Regions from separate parts of the Streptomyces sp. NPDC088785 genome, predicted to be linked through region 1. Evidence: predicted binding sites of a transcription regulator. Region 1 holds the regulator's gene; each other region holds the start of a gene.

Region 1 (4,642 bases):
TTCGACTGGTACGAGGTGTCGAACTGGGCGACGTCCGGGGCGGGGCGCTGCCTGCACAACGAGCTGTACTGGCGCGGGGCCGACTGGTGGGGCGCCGGACCCGGGGCGCACTCGCACGTGGGCGGGGTGCGCTGGTGGAACGTCAAGCACCCCGGGGCGTACGCCGCCGCGCTCACCGGTGGCGGGTCGCCGGGGGCCGGCCGGGAGGTGCTGGCCGACGAGGACCGGCGGGTCGAGCGGATCCTGCTGGAGCTGCGGCTGCTCGAAGGGTGCCCGGTGTCGCTGCTGAAGCCCGCCGGGCTGGCCGCCGCGCGCAGGGCCGTCGCGGACGGGCTGCTGGAGAGCGGGCCGTTCCGGGAGGGGCGGGCCGTGCTGACGCTGCGGGGCCGGTTGCTGGCCGATGCCGTGGTGCGGGACCTGGTCGACTGACGGTCCGGGCGCTTGCCGGTCCGGGGCGCGCGGGGCGCTACTCGGTGACGAAGTCGATCAGTTCCTCCACGCGGCCCAGGAGCGCGGGTTCCAGGTCCTTGTAGGTGCGGACCCTGGACAGGATGTGCTGCCAGGCCTCGCCCGTGTTCGCCACGCGCCAGCCGAGCGCGCGGCACACGCCCGTCTTCCAGTCCTGGCCGCGCGGGACGCGGGGCCAGGCCTCGATGCCGACCGAGGACGGCTTCACGGCCTCCCAGATGTCGATGTAGGGGTGCCCGACCACCAGCGCGTGCTCGCTCGGCACGGACTGGGCGATGCGCCACTCCTTGCTGCCGGGCACCAGATGGTCGACGAGCACGCCCAGGCGCGCGTCGGGGCCGGGCGCGAACTCCGCGACGATCGCCGGGAGGTCGTCCACGCCCTCCAGGAACTCCACGGCGACGCCCTCGATGCGCAGGTCGTCGCCCCACACGCGCTCGATCAGCTCGGCGTCGTGCTTGCCCTCGACATAGATCCGGCCGGCCCGCGCCACGCGCGCGCGGGCGCCCGGGACCGCCATCGAGCCGGACGCCGTCCGGGCCGGACGCGCGGGCCCGGCCGCCGCCGAGGGGCGGACCAGCGTGACGGGCCGGCCCTCCAGCAGGAAGCCGCGCGGCTCCATCGGGAAGACGCGGTGCTTGCCGAAGCGGTCCTCCAGCGTCACCGTCGGCCCCTGCGCCGTCTTCTCGACGCGGACCACGGCGCCGCAGAAGCCGGTGCCGACCTCCTCGACGACCAGATCCGGTTCGGCGGGGACCTCCGGGGCGGGCGTGTTCCGCTTCCAGGGAGGGGTCAGGTCAGGTGAGTACGGGCGCATTCGCACGACGATATGAGGAGTGCGTCCCGTGGGGTCACGACACGCCGGAGCGGGCCTCCAGAGCGGTGCGCTGGGCGCGGACGAACGCCGCATTCACCACCGAACCGTGCCCGGGGACGTACAGCGCGTCCTCCCCGCCGAGGGCGAGCAGCCGGTCCAGCGCCGCCGGCCAGCGGCCGGGGGCCGCGTCCGGGCCCGCCTGCGGCTCGCCGGACTCCTCGACCAGGTCGCCGCAGAAGACGAGTCCCGGGCTGCCCGGGACGAGGACGGCCAGGTCGTGGCCGCTGTGGGCCGGGCCGAGGTTCGCGAGCAGCACCCGGAGGCCGCCGCCCAGGTCCAGGGTCCGCTCGCCGGTGACCCGATGGCGCGGGGTGACCAGGACGTCGGTCGCCTCGGCCGCCCGGTCCGCGGGCAGCCCGTGCCGCACGGCGTCCTCGTACAGGCCGTCGCGGCGCCACGCGGACACGGTGTCCGGGCCCCCGGCGCCGTACGTCTCGGCGCCCGCGAAGACCGCGGTGCCGAGTACGTGGTCGAAGTGCGGGTGGGTGAGCACGACGTGCGTCACGCGGGTGTGCGCGCCGAGCAGCCGCCGGACGTCGGCGTGCAGCCCGGCCCCTTCACGGAGTGAGGATCCCGTGTCGATCAGCAGGGCCGCGCCGGAGCCCGCGACCAGCCCGGCCGTGGCGTCCCAGCCGGGCAGCCGGATCCGGCCCGCGCGGGGCGCGAGTTCCTCCCAGCCCGCGGCCTTCCAGTCGATGTGCGTGCCGCCTTCGGCATGACCTTCCATACGGCGACGCTAGCGGCCTTGCCGGGCCCGTACCCGTCGGCCGTACACTGAGCCGGGGACTCCTGGCACTCACCCGCAGCGAGTGCCAGACCAGAAAGATCGCTCAGGCCGAAGCTGGAGGTGTGCGCCGATGCTCAGTGAACGCAGGCTCGAAGTGCTGCGCGCCATCGTCCAGGACTACGTGGGCACCGAGGAGCCGGTCGGCTCCAAGGCGCTCACCGAGCGGCACCGGCTCGGCGTCTCCCCGGCGACCGTGCGCAACGACATGGCCGCCCTGGAGGACGAGGGGTACATCGCCCAGCCGCACACCAGTGCCGGGCGGATCCCCACCGACAAGGGGTACCGCCTCTTCGTCGACAAGCTCACCGCGGTGAAGCCGATGACCGGACCCGAGCGGCGCGCCGTCCAGAACTTCCTGGAGGGCGCCGTCGACCTCGACGACGTCGTCGGCCGCACCGTGCGGCTGCTCGCGCAGCTGACCCGGCAGGTCGCGGTCGTCCAGTACCCGTCCCTGACCCGGTCCACGGTGCGCCACGTCGAGCTGTTGTCGCTGGCGCCCGCCCGTCTGATGCTCGTACTGATCACGGACACCGGGCGGGTCGAGCAGCGGATGATCGACTGTCCCGCGCCCTTCGGGGAGTCGGCGCTGGCGGATCTGCGGGCCCGGCTCAACAGCCGGGTCGCGAGCCGCCGTTTCGCGGATGTGCCGCAGTTGGTGCAGGATCTGCCGGAAGCCTTCGACGCCGAGGACCGCGGTACGGTCGCGACGGTGCTCTCCACCCTGCTGGAGACGCTGGTCGAGGAGTCCGAGGAGCGTCTGATGATCGGCGGCACCGCCAATCTCACCCGCTTCGGACATGACTTTCCCCTCACCATCAGGCCCGTCCTGGAGGCACTGGAGGAGCAGGTCGTGCTCCTCAAGCTGCTGGGTGAGGTGGGCGATTCGGGCATGGCCGTACGCATCGGTCACGAGAACGCCCACGAGGGACTCAACTCCACGTCCGTCGTGTCGGTCGGCTACGGTTCGGGCGGCGAGGCAGTAGCCAAGCTCGGCGTGGTCGGACCGACCCGCATGGATTACCCGGGAACGATGGGAGCAGTACGCGCAGTGGCACGTTACGTCGGACAGATCCTGGCGGAGTCGTAAGTGGCCACGGACTACTACGCCGTACTCGGCGTGCGCCGCGACGCTTCCCAGGACGAGATCAAGAAGGCTTTTCGGAGGCTCGCCCGCGAGCTGCACCCGGACGTGAATCCGGATCCGAAGACCCAGGAGCGGTTCAAGGAGATCAACGCCGCCTACGAGGTGCTCTCCGACCCGCAGAAGAAGCAGGTCTACGACCTGGGGGGAGACCCCCTGTCGCAGTCCGGCGGAGGCGGCGCGGGAGGCTTCGGCGCCGGCGGGTTCGGGAACTTCTCGGACATCATGGACGCGTTCTTCGGGACGGCGTCGCAGCGCGGCCCGCGCTCGCGCACCCGTCGCGGCCAGGACGCCATGATCCGGCTGGAGGTCGAGCTGGACGAGGCCGCCTTCGGCACCACCAAGGACATCCAGGTCGACACGGCGGTCGTCTGTACGACCTGTAGCGGCGAGGGTGCCGCGCCGGGGACCTCCGCGCAGACCTGTGACATGTGCCGCGGCCGCGGCGAGGTGTCGCAGGTGACGCGGTCCTTCCTCGGCCAGGTCATGACCTCGCGGCCGTGCCCGCAGTGCCAGGGCTTCGGCACCGTCGTGCCCACCCCGTGCCCGGAGTGCGCCGGTGACGGCCGCATCCGTTCGCGGCGGACGCTGACGGTGAAGATCCCGGCCGGTGTGGACAACGGCACGCGGATCCAGCTCGCGGGCGAGGGCGAGGTCGGCCCCGGCGGCGGCCCCGCCGGCGACCTGTATGTCGAGATCCACGAGCTGCCGCACCCGATGTTCCAGCGGCGCGGCGACGACCTGCACTGCACGGTCACCATCCCGATGACCGCGGCGGCCCTCGGCACCAAGGTGCCGCTGGAGACGCTCGACGGGATGGAGGAGGTCGACATCCGGCCGGGCACCCAGTCCGGGCAGTCGATCCCGCTGCACGGGCGCGGTGTGACGCACCTGCGCGGCGGCGGGCGCGGTGACCTCATCGTGCACGTCGAGGTGATGACCCCGCAGAAGCTCGACGCCGAGCAGGAGCGGGTGCTGCGCGAGCTCGCCAAGCTGCGCGGCGAGGAGCGGCCGACCGGCCAGTTCCAGCCCGGTCAGCAGGGCCTCTTCTCGCGGCTGAAGGACGCCTTCAACGGACGGTGAGCCGGTGGTCGGGGGCTCGGGGTGATCTTCCCCGGGCCCCTTTCCGCCGCGCCGCCCGCACCGTCCCCCGCGCCGCCGCCCGGGCCCCCGCGGGCCGCGATTCGGCCGGTCGGGAAGCACGTGGCACGATGCCGGTATGTCCTCCTCCGCACTGGCTGATCTCTGTCACTGCCCGATCGTTTCGGCCCCCATGGCGGGCGGCGCGTCGCGGCCCGAGCTGGTGGCCGCCGTGTCCGAAGCGGGCGGGCTCGCCTTCCTCGCCGCCGGGTACAAAACCGCCGACGGG
Region 2 (4,642 bases), on a different contig from region 1:
GGGATGCCGGGCGCGATCTTCAGTGCCGCCCGGGGCGCCTTCAGCGCGGCGGCGACGGCCCAGGACAGGGGAGGGGAGTAGGCCTCGGGGTCGAAGATCCGGCCGCGGCCGCCCCGGCGCGCGGGGTCGACGAAGACCGCGTCGTACCCCGCCGTCGCCACCTCCGTGACATCCGCCTCGCGCACCTCGATCAGCTCGGCGAGGCCCAGCGCCTCGGCGTTGGCCCGGGCGACGGCGCAGGTCAGCGGGGAGCGGTCGACGGCGAGGACGGAGATCCCGGCGCGGGCCAGCGCGATCGCGTCGCCGCCGATGCCGCAGCACAGGTCGGCGACGGAGCGCACGCCCAGGTCGGCGAGGGCCCGCGCGCGGTACTCGGCCACGCTGGTCCGGGTCGCCTGCTCGACGCCGGGCGCCGTGAAGTACATCCGGGCCGCGTCCCGCGCCCCGAACTTCGCCGCCGCCCGCTGCCGCAGCCGGGCCTGGGCGAGCGCGGCCGACACCAGGTCCGCCGGGTGCTCGCGGCGCAGCCGGGTGGCGAGGGCGAGTTCCCGGGCCGGGTCGTGGTCGCGCAGGGCGTCGAGCAGGGCCTGTCCGGCGGGGGTCAGGAGGGCGGCGAAAGAAGCGGGGTCGTTCACCCGGTCCATTGTGGGCCAGTCGGTGGATGGTGTGCGTCCGGCGGCGGTGTCGGCCCCTGACCACCGCCGTGAGCTGCAAGGATCCGGCGCCATGCAACTAGTACGACAAAAAGAAGAATACGGGGGAAGACGGACGGCGCGACGGCTCTCGGCCGCCGTCCTGGCCGCCTGCGCCCTCGTCTCCGGGTGCGCCGCCGGCGGCGGCGAGCCGGCCGTGCGCCCGGCCCCCGGCCAGCAGCCCCTCAAGGCGCCGCCGGCCCGGGCCCTCGACTCGTACGCCACCCGCCTCAAGGCCGAACGCGCCCGCGTCGTCGCGGCGGCGAAGCGCTGGCGGCTGGCCGCGCCGCCGCTCACCGCGCCGGCCCCGCCCGCGCACAAGCCGCACATCGCACCGCGCGAGGGCTTCGAGGTCGACGGCCAGCGGGAACTCGGTCTGCCGCCCGTCTTCACGACGATCCCCACCAAGAAGAAGATCGTCTTCCTCACCATCGACGACGGCGCCGAGAAGGACCCGGCCTTCGTGAAGATGATGAGCGAGCTGAGGATCCCGTACACCGCCTTCCTCAGCGACTACCTCGCCAAGGAGGACTACGGCTACTTCACGGCGATGCAGCGGGCCGGGACCGGCCTGAACAACCACACGCTGACCCACCCCTACCTGCCGGGTCTGACCTACGCGGGACAGAAGCGCGAGATCTGCGGCATGCAGGACGTCATCGAGAAGCGCTACGGAAAGCGCCCGGTCCTCTTCCGCCCGCCCTACGGCAACTACAACCAGGACACGCTGAAGGCGGCCAAGTCCTGCGGGGTGAAATACGCGCCGATCTGGAACGCCGAGGTCTTCGTGGACCGAATGGACTATCGCGAATGGGACCGCGACATCCATCCGGGCGACATCGTCCTCACGCATTTCCGGGGACGCGAGGACTGGAAGGGCACGATGCCCGACATGATCCGAATGTTCATGAAGTACGTCACCGCCAAGGGGTACGCGGTGGCACGCCTGGAGGACTACCTGTGACAGCTCCACGGGCGGGGGGCGGTCACCGGCGGCCGGCGGCGCGGGCGGCGATCGCCTGCGCGCTGGCCGCCGCGCTGCTCACCGGGTGCGCCCAGTCCGTCGACCCGATCGAGCGGATGGGCCGCAAGGCGGCGCAGAAGGTCCGCAGGCCCGATCCGCCCCCGGCGGCCGGCGCCCCCGCGGCCGCCCCCGCAGCCGCCCCCGCCCCGGTCGCGGACGCCCACCGCCGCTGGGGGCTGGCGGCCCCGCTGGCCCCGGCGCCCCGGCCGCACCGGGTGCTCGCGGCCCGCGCGCCCGGCGCGGTGCCGCCGGTCATCGACCACGTCCGCACCCGCGACAAGGTCGTCTTCCTGACCTTCGACGACGGCACCGAGCGCGACCCCCGGTTCGTCGACATGGTCCGCGACCTGCGGCTGCCGATCTCGATGTTCCTCGCCGACGGGGCCGCGGGCACCGGCCACGACCACTTCGGCCGGCTGCGGCGGCTGGGCGCCCAGGTGGAGAACCACACCCTGACCCATCCGTTCCTGCCCGGCCGGGGCTACGTCGACCAGCACGCCGAGATCTGCGGCCAGCAGGCCCGGCTGAAGTCCCGCTTCGGCGCGGCCCCGCGCCTGTTCCGCCCGCCCTACGGCGACTACGACGCGGTCACCCTGCGGGCGGCCGGCGCCTGCGGCATCGACGCGATCGTGCTGTGGCGGGCCTCGATGCGGATCGACGACCTCCGCTACGCCGACGGCGACCGGCTGCGCCCCGGCGACATCGTGCTGGCCCACTTCCGGGGGCCCGCCGAGCTGAAGGGCACGTCCCTGACGGAGATGACCTCGCGGATGCTCCGCCGCATCCAGGCGCAGGGCTTCACGGTGGCCCGCCTGGAGGACTACGTCTGACCCCGCTGCCAGGCGGCGACCGCCAGGGTCGCCGCCCCCAGCGCCGCGACCACCTGCGCGGATCCGGCCCAGGGCCGCCGCAGCCACAGGAACAACACCCCGAAGGCCAGGGCCGCCACCGCGCCGCCGCCCCAGCACCACACCTCGGTCCGGTCGGCCCCGGCCGCCGGGCCGCCCAGGCCCCGCAGCACCAGCGTGAACCCCACGAGGGCCGTGCAGGCGGCCTCCAGGGCCAGCACCAGGGCGACCAGGCAGCCCGCCGCGAACACGTCCTCGTCCGGCCGCTCCACGCCACGCGCCTCCTTCGGGCACCGGTGGACCGCCGGTGCGCAGCGGCCACGGCAGGACTCTCGTACGGAACCGTGGGCTCCGCCCGCACGTTCCCCGACCGAGACCGATCCGTGGCCCGCCGGAAGCCGCCGGAAGGCCCTCGGGGCGGGCTCGCGGCGGGGTGCGAACGGCGCCGCGCGGAGGGCGTGATTAGCAGTCCGCTTGACCGAGTGCTAATCGCGGTCATAGTCTCGCTTCTGGCACTCCCCGTAGGAGAGTGCCAATAGCGACGGGCAGGTCCGGCACCCGCGACGACGGATCCACCTGGTCGCCACCTCAGACAGTTAACCCCGTGAGATCTCCGAAGGGGGAGGTCGGATCGTGACGACCGCCAGCTCCAAGGTTGCCATCAAGCCGCTCGAGGACCGCATTGTGGTCCAGCCGCTCGACGCCGAGCAGACCACGGCCTCAGGCCTGGTCATTCCGGACACCGCGAAGGAGAAGCCCCAGGAGGGCGCCGTCCTCGCCGTGGGCCCGGGCCGTTTCGAGAACGGCGAGCGCCTGCCGCTCGACGTCAAGGTCGGCGACGTCGTTCTGTACAGCAAGTACGGCGGCACCGAGGTGAAGTACAACGGCGAGGAGTACCTCGTCCTCTCGGCCCGCGACGTGCTCGCGATCATCGAGAAGTAATCCACTCCGGATTACCTGCTTCACCGAAGCGACATCGTTCTGCTTCGACCCGCGCCCCTGGCACCCGCGATTCACATCAGCCGGGGTCAGGGGCGCGGTTCGTTTTTCACACCAAGCTTCACCCTAGTTTTCCGAGAGGGCTGAAACGCTCCCATGGCGAAGATCCTGAAGTTCGACGAGGACGCCCGTCGCGCCCTTGAGCGCGGCGTCAACAAGCTGGCCGACACGGTGAAGGTGACGATCGGCCCCCGCGGCCGCAACGTCGTCATCGACAAGAAGTTCGGCGCCCCCACCATCACCAACGACGGTGTCACGATCGCCCGTGAGGTCGAGATCGAGGACCCGTACGAGAACCTCGGCGCCCAGCTGGTGAAGGAGGTGGCGACCAAGACCAACGACATCGCGGGCGACGGCACCACCACCGCCACCGTCCTGGCCCAGGCCCTGGTCCGCGAGGGCCTGCGCAACGTCGCCGCCGGCGCCTCCCCGGCCGCCCTGAAGAAGGGCATCGACGCCGCCGTCAAGGCCGTCTCCGAGGACCTGCTCGCCACGGCGCGTCCGATCGACGAGAAGTCCGACATCGCGGCCGTCGCCGGTCTCTCCGCCCAGGACTCGCAGGTCGGCGAGCTGATCGCCGAGGCGATGGACAAGGTCGGCAAGGACGGTGTCATCACCGTCGAGGAGTCCAACACCTTCGGTCTTGAGCTGGACTTCACCGAGGGCATGGCCTTCGACAAGGGCTACCTGTCCCCGTACTTCGTCACCGACCAGGAGCGGATGGAGGCCGTCCTCGACGACCCGTACATCCTGATCCACCAGGGCAAGATCGGGTCCATCCAGGACCTGCTCCCGCTCCTGGAGAAGGTCATCCAGGCGGGCGGCTCGAAGCCCCTCCTGATCATCGCCGAGGACGTCGAGGGCGAGGCCCTGTCGACCCTGGTCGTGAACAAGATCCGCGGCACGTTCAACGCCGTCGCCGTCAAGGCCCCCGGCTTCGGCGACCGCCGCAAGGCGATGCTCCAGGACATGGCCACCCTCACCGGTGCCACCGTCATCGCCGAGGAGGTCGGCCTCAAGCTCGACCAGGCCGGTCTGGACATCCTCGGCTCCGCGCGCCGCGTGACCATCACCAAGGA
Region 3 (4,642 bases), on a different contig from region 1:
TCTCGCGGTCGTAGTCGCTGTCCGAGTTCTCGATCTCGGCGCGGATCTGGTTGACGCGGCCCTGGACCTGGTCGCTCTCACCCGAGCCGTCGACGATCGTCGTCTCGTCCTTGGTGATGACGACCTTGCGGGCGCGGCCGAGCAGGTCGAGACCGGCGTTCTCCAGCTTGAGGCCGACCTCCTCGGAGATGACGGTGCCACCGGTGAGGATGGCGATGTCGCCGAGCATGGCCTTGCGGCGGTCACCGAAGCCCGGGGCCTTGACGGCGACGGACTTGAAGGTGCCACGGATCTTGTTGACGACCAGGGTCGACAGGGCCTCGCCCTCGACGTCCTCGGCGATGATCAGCAGGGGCTTGCCCGACTGCATGACCTTCTCCAGCAGCGGAAGGAGGTCCTTCACGTTGCCGATCTTCGAGTTGACGATCAGGATGTAGGGGTCCTCAAGCGAGGCCTCCATACGCTCCATGTCGGTGGCGAAGTACGCCGAGATGTAGCCCTTGTCGAAGCGCATGCCCTCGGTGAGCTCAAGCTCCAGACCGAAGGTCTGCGACTCCTCGACGGTGATGACGCCTTCCTTGCCGACCTTGTCCATCGCCTCGGCGATGAGCTCGCCGATCTGGGTGTCGGCGGCGGAGATGGAGGCCGTCGAAGCGATCTGCTCCTTGGTCTCGACCTCCTTGGCCTGCTCGAGAAGCGCACCGGAGACGGCCTCGACGGCCTTCTCGATGCCGCGCTTGAGGGCCATCGGGTTGGCACCGGCGGCCACGTTGCGCAGACCCTCGCGCACCAGGGCCTGGGCCAGGACGGTCGCGGTCGTCGTGCCGTCACCGGCGACGTCGTCCGTCTTCTTCGCGACCTCCTTGACCAGCTCGGCGCCGATCTTCTCGTACGGGTCCTCGAGCTCGATCTCCTTGGCGATGGACACACCATCGTTGGTGATCGTGGGGGCGCCCCACTTCTTCTCGAGGACGACGTTGCGACCCTTGGGGCCCAGGGTCACCTTGACGGCGTCGGCGAGCTGGTTCATGCCGCGCTCGAGGCCGCGCCGTGCCTCCTCGTCGAACGCGATGATCTTGGCCATGTGAAGTGGTCCTCCCGGACGGGGTGGAAACGCAAACGGACCGTGCTGGTGCCCGCGACGGACGGCCCTTGAGCCTTGTGGTTCCTTGCCCCACCCGGCTCCCGGACCTCACCGACCCGATCCAAGTTCTGTCACTCTCACTCGGAGAGTGCTAAGCCAATGATTAGCACTCGACCCATGCGAGTGCAAGCGGCTATCACAGATCGGGCGGGGGCGCGCGCAGCACGAAGGGCCCGCCCCGGCGAACCGGGAGCGGGCCCTTCGTGGACCGTTCGAAGCTTGCGTACTACAGTCGGTCGCGCGCTCAGCCGGCGGCCAGGCGGACCATGTCGGCCTGCGGCCCCTTCTGGCCCTGCGAGATCTCGAATTCCACTCGCTGACCCTCTTCGAGGGTGCGGTAGCCGTCCATCTGAATCGCGCTGTAGTGGACGAAAACATCCGCACCACCGTCGACCGCGATGAAGCCGTACCCCTTCTCCGCGTTGAACCACTTGACGGTGCCCTGAGCCATGCCTAACTCCCCTATTACTGGCCCTTGCGCGAGTCCGCACTTCGCGGACCCGGGTCAGACCTCACGCCCCAAAGGGTTTGGGGGTGTGCGCCGGAACGCGTCGACCGCGGCTGAATGTATCTGCCCAACTGCCGTCTGCAACAGGTCAGTCGGACGAGAATTCTGGGCACGCGTGATCGCGGAAAACGGGCCAACTGGACGGATCCCAGGGCAAGTCGGGCCACACAAAAGCCATAAAGGGCCTGAATGGGCGGGACACATTGGCTGCTTCTTGTCGCGCGCCGGGCGAGAACTCATATGCGCCCGTCATGCGCCGCGATCGGAATCGAACCAGCTTCCCCAACTGTACCGCGCTCAACCATGCAGAATTGCCCCCTCCGCTTTCCTCGCGGAGGGGGCAATCAAGGGGACTGCGGGTGTCAGCCGCCGGCGACGGCCGGAATGATCGACACGCCGGCGCCGTCGGGCGTGGCGGTCTCCAGGCCCTGCTCGAAACGGACGTCGTCGTCGTTCACGTACACATTGACGAACCGGCGCAGCTTGCCCTGGTCGTCGAGGACGCGGGCGGAGATCCCCGTGTGGTTCTTCTCCAGGTCGGCGATGACGTCGGCGAGCGTGGCGCCCTCGGCGCTGACCTCGGCCGCGCCGCCGGTGTAGGTACGGAGGATGGTGGGGATGCGGACGTTGACGCTCATGGATGCACCTCGGCGATCTGTTGCTGGGGGGTGGACTACTCGGCGGCCAGGCCGGCGGCGCGGAACGCGTCCAGGGACGGCCGGATCGTGGCGGTGGCCTGCGAGGACTCCGCGACGGCGTCGAGCGTCTTCAGCCCGTCCCCCGTGTTCAGCACGACCGTGGTCAGCGACGGGTCGATCAGTCCGGCCTCGATGAGCTTGCGGGTGACGCCGAGCGTCACGCCGCCGGCCGTCTCCGCGAAGATGCCCTCGGTGCGGGCGAGCAGCCGGATCGCGTCGACGACCTGCTCGTCGTCCACGTCCTCCACGGCGCCGCCGGTGCGCCGGGCGATGTCCAGGACGTACGGGCCGTCGGCCGGGTTGCCGATCGCCAGGGACTTGGCGATCGTGGCCGGCTTCTGCGGGCGCACCACGTCGTGGCCGCCCTTGTACGCCACCGAGACCGGGGAGCAGCCCTCGGCCTGGGCGCCGAAGAGCTTGTACGGCCGGTCCTCGACGAGGCCGAGCTGGATCAGCTCCTTCAGCCCCTTGTCGATCTTCGTGAACTGGGAGCCGGACGCGATCGGGATGACCAGCTGGTCGGGCAGCCGCCAGCCGAGCTGCTCGCAGATCTCGTAGGCCAGCGTCTTGGAGCCCTCGCCGTAGTACGGGCGCAGGTTGACGTTGACGAAGCCCCAGCCCTCGCCGAGCGGGTCGCCGATCAGCTCGGAGCAGAAGCGGTTCACGTCGTCGTAGTTGCCCTCGATGGCGACGAGGTCACCGCCGTAGACACCGGCCATGACGACCTTGCCCTGCTCCAGGTCGTGCGGGATGAACACGCAGGAGCGGAAGCCGGCGCGGGCGGCGGCGGCGCCGACGGCACCGGCCAGGTTGCCCGTGGAGGAGCAGGAGAGGGTGGTGAAGCCGAAGGCGCGGGCGGCCTCGATGGCCTGCGCGACGACCCGGTCCTTGAAGGAGTGGGTCGGGTTGCCGGAGTCGTCCTTGACGAACAGCTTGCCCTGCTCGACACCCAGCTCGCGGGCGAGGTTGTCGGCCTGGACGAGCTTGGTCCAGCCGGGGTTCAGGTTCGGCTTCTCGGCGACGTCGGCCGGGACGGGCAGGAGAGGGGCGTAGCGCCAGATGTTGGCGGGGCCGGCCTCGATCCGCTTGCGGAGCGCCTCGGGATCGCCGACCGGCAGGTCGTACGCGACTTCCAGAGGCCCGAAACACTCGGCACAGGCGAAGACCGGTCCGAGCGGGACCCGTGCGCCGCACTCGCGGCAGGAGAGGCCGGATGCGGGACCGAGATCGACGGCGTCCGTGGTGGCGGATTCGGTGGCGACAGTCTGTACAGCCATGAGAGGCGAGGCCCTTTCTCCTCATCTTCCTCGCGACGCATCTCGCCACGAGACGGAATTGGCACCTTCCCCACCGTGACCTCGTCGGTCGGCGGGAGGGTTGCCGGGGCTTCAACGGGCCGTTTCCCTCTGCCCCTCTGGATGAGCGGTATTCGATTGTGTGGATGGAGTTGTGTGGGCTCGTCGACCCCGACATGCGATGGTCACGGACCCTGTTCAAGACTGTAACTGAAGGGGTGGACCCTTGAGATAGTCGTCCGAACCGCGAGATGGATCACATACGGGAGGGCCCTGGTCGTGCTGGAAGAAGTCGAGTGCTGGCTCAGGCGGCGCTCCTGGTCCGTGGCCGACCGTCCGACGGCCCGGCTGGTCGCCGCGAAGCGGGCGTCGGGCCGGACCGTGAGCGTCGTGCTGCCCGCGCTGAACGAGGAGGAGACGGTCGGCGAGATCGTCTCCGTGATCCGGCGCGAGCTGATGACGGAGGCGGTGCCGCTGGTCGACGAGATCGTGGTCGTCGACTCCGGGTCCACCGACCGCACCTCCGAGGTCGCCGCGGCGGCCGGCGCGCGCGTGGAGCACCGGGACGCGATCCTGCCCCGGATCGCGGCCCGCCCCGGCAAGGGCGAGGTGCTGTGGCGCTCGCTGCTCGTCACGTCCGGCGACATCGTGTGCTTCGTCGACGCCGACCTGAAGGAGTTCTCGGCGGACTTCGTCACCGGCATCGTCGGCCCGCTCCTGACCGACCCGGACGTGGACTTCGTGAAGGCCATGTACGACCGTCCGCTGGGCGGGGCGGCGGGCCAGGGCGGCCGGGTCACCGAGCTGATGGCGCGCCCGGTGCTCAATCTGCACTGGCCGCAGCTGGCCGGATTCGTGCAGCCGCTGGGCGGCGAGTACGCGGCCCGCAGGAGCCTGCTGGAGCGGCTGCCGTTCCCGGTCGGCTACGGCGTGGAGCTGGGGCTGCTGGTCGACGCGCTGCACACCGTGGGCCTGGACGCGCTCGCCCAGGTCGACG

What was found. Region 1 encodes HrcA, which represses chaperone genes, less so after heat shock. Its sites were predicted from a motif close to TTNGCACTCNGNNNNNCNGAGTGCNAA; they were not measured.
Region 2: a site for HrcA is predicted at 3,027-3,053, ahead of groES (co-chaperone GroES). Genes of this name have one in related genera too.
Region 3: a site for HrcA is predicted at 1,248-1,274, ahead of groL (chaperonin GroEL). Genes of this name have one in related genera too.

Annotation. Positions count from the first base shown of each region.
Region 1 covers NZ_JBIVKH010000002.1:110,466-115,107, forward strand. Annotated here, with positions in the region: gene hemW (radical SAM family heme chaperone HemW) at 1-429, shown strand, start outside; gene ACIP5K_RS06140 (DUF3097 domain-containing protein) at 467-1,285, opposite strand; gene ACIP5K_RS06145 (MBL fold metallo-hydrolase) at 1,320-2,072, opposite strand; gene hrcA (heat-inducible transcriptional repressor HrcA) at 2,203-3,219, shown strand; gene dnaJ (molecular chaperone DnaJ) at 3,220-4,356, shown strand; gene ACIP5K_RS06160 (nitronate monooxygenase) at 4,493-4,642, shown strand, end outside.
Region 2 covers NZ_JBIVKH010000001.1:685,513-690,154, reverse strand. Annotated here, with positions in the region: gene ACIP5K_RS03025 (methyltransferase domain-containing protein) at 1-644, opposite strand, end outside; gene ACIP5K_RS03020 (polysaccharide deacetylase family protein) at 727-1,656, shown strand; gene ACIP5K_RS03015 (polysaccharide deacetylase family protein) at 1,653-2,546, shown strand; gene ACIP5K_RS03010 (hypothetical protein) at 2,537-2,836, opposite strand; gene groES (co-chaperone GroES) at 3,198-3,506, shown strand; gene groL (chaperonin GroEL) at 3,660-4,642, shown strand, end outside.
Region 3 covers NZ_JBIVKH010000001.1:1,094,267-1,098,908, forward strand. Annotated here, with positions in the region: gene groL (chaperonin GroEL) at 1-1,084, opposite strand, end outside; gene ACIP5K_RS04985 (cold-shock protein) at 1,389-1,595, opposite strand; gene ACIP5K_RS04990 (MoaD/ThiS family protein) at 2,015-2,290, opposite strand; gene thrC (threonine synthase) at 2,326-3,627, opposite strand; SAM riboswitch class I at 3,646-3,775, opposite strand; gene ACIP5K_RS05000 (glucosyl-3-phosphoglycerate synthase) at 3,925-4,642, shown strand, end outside.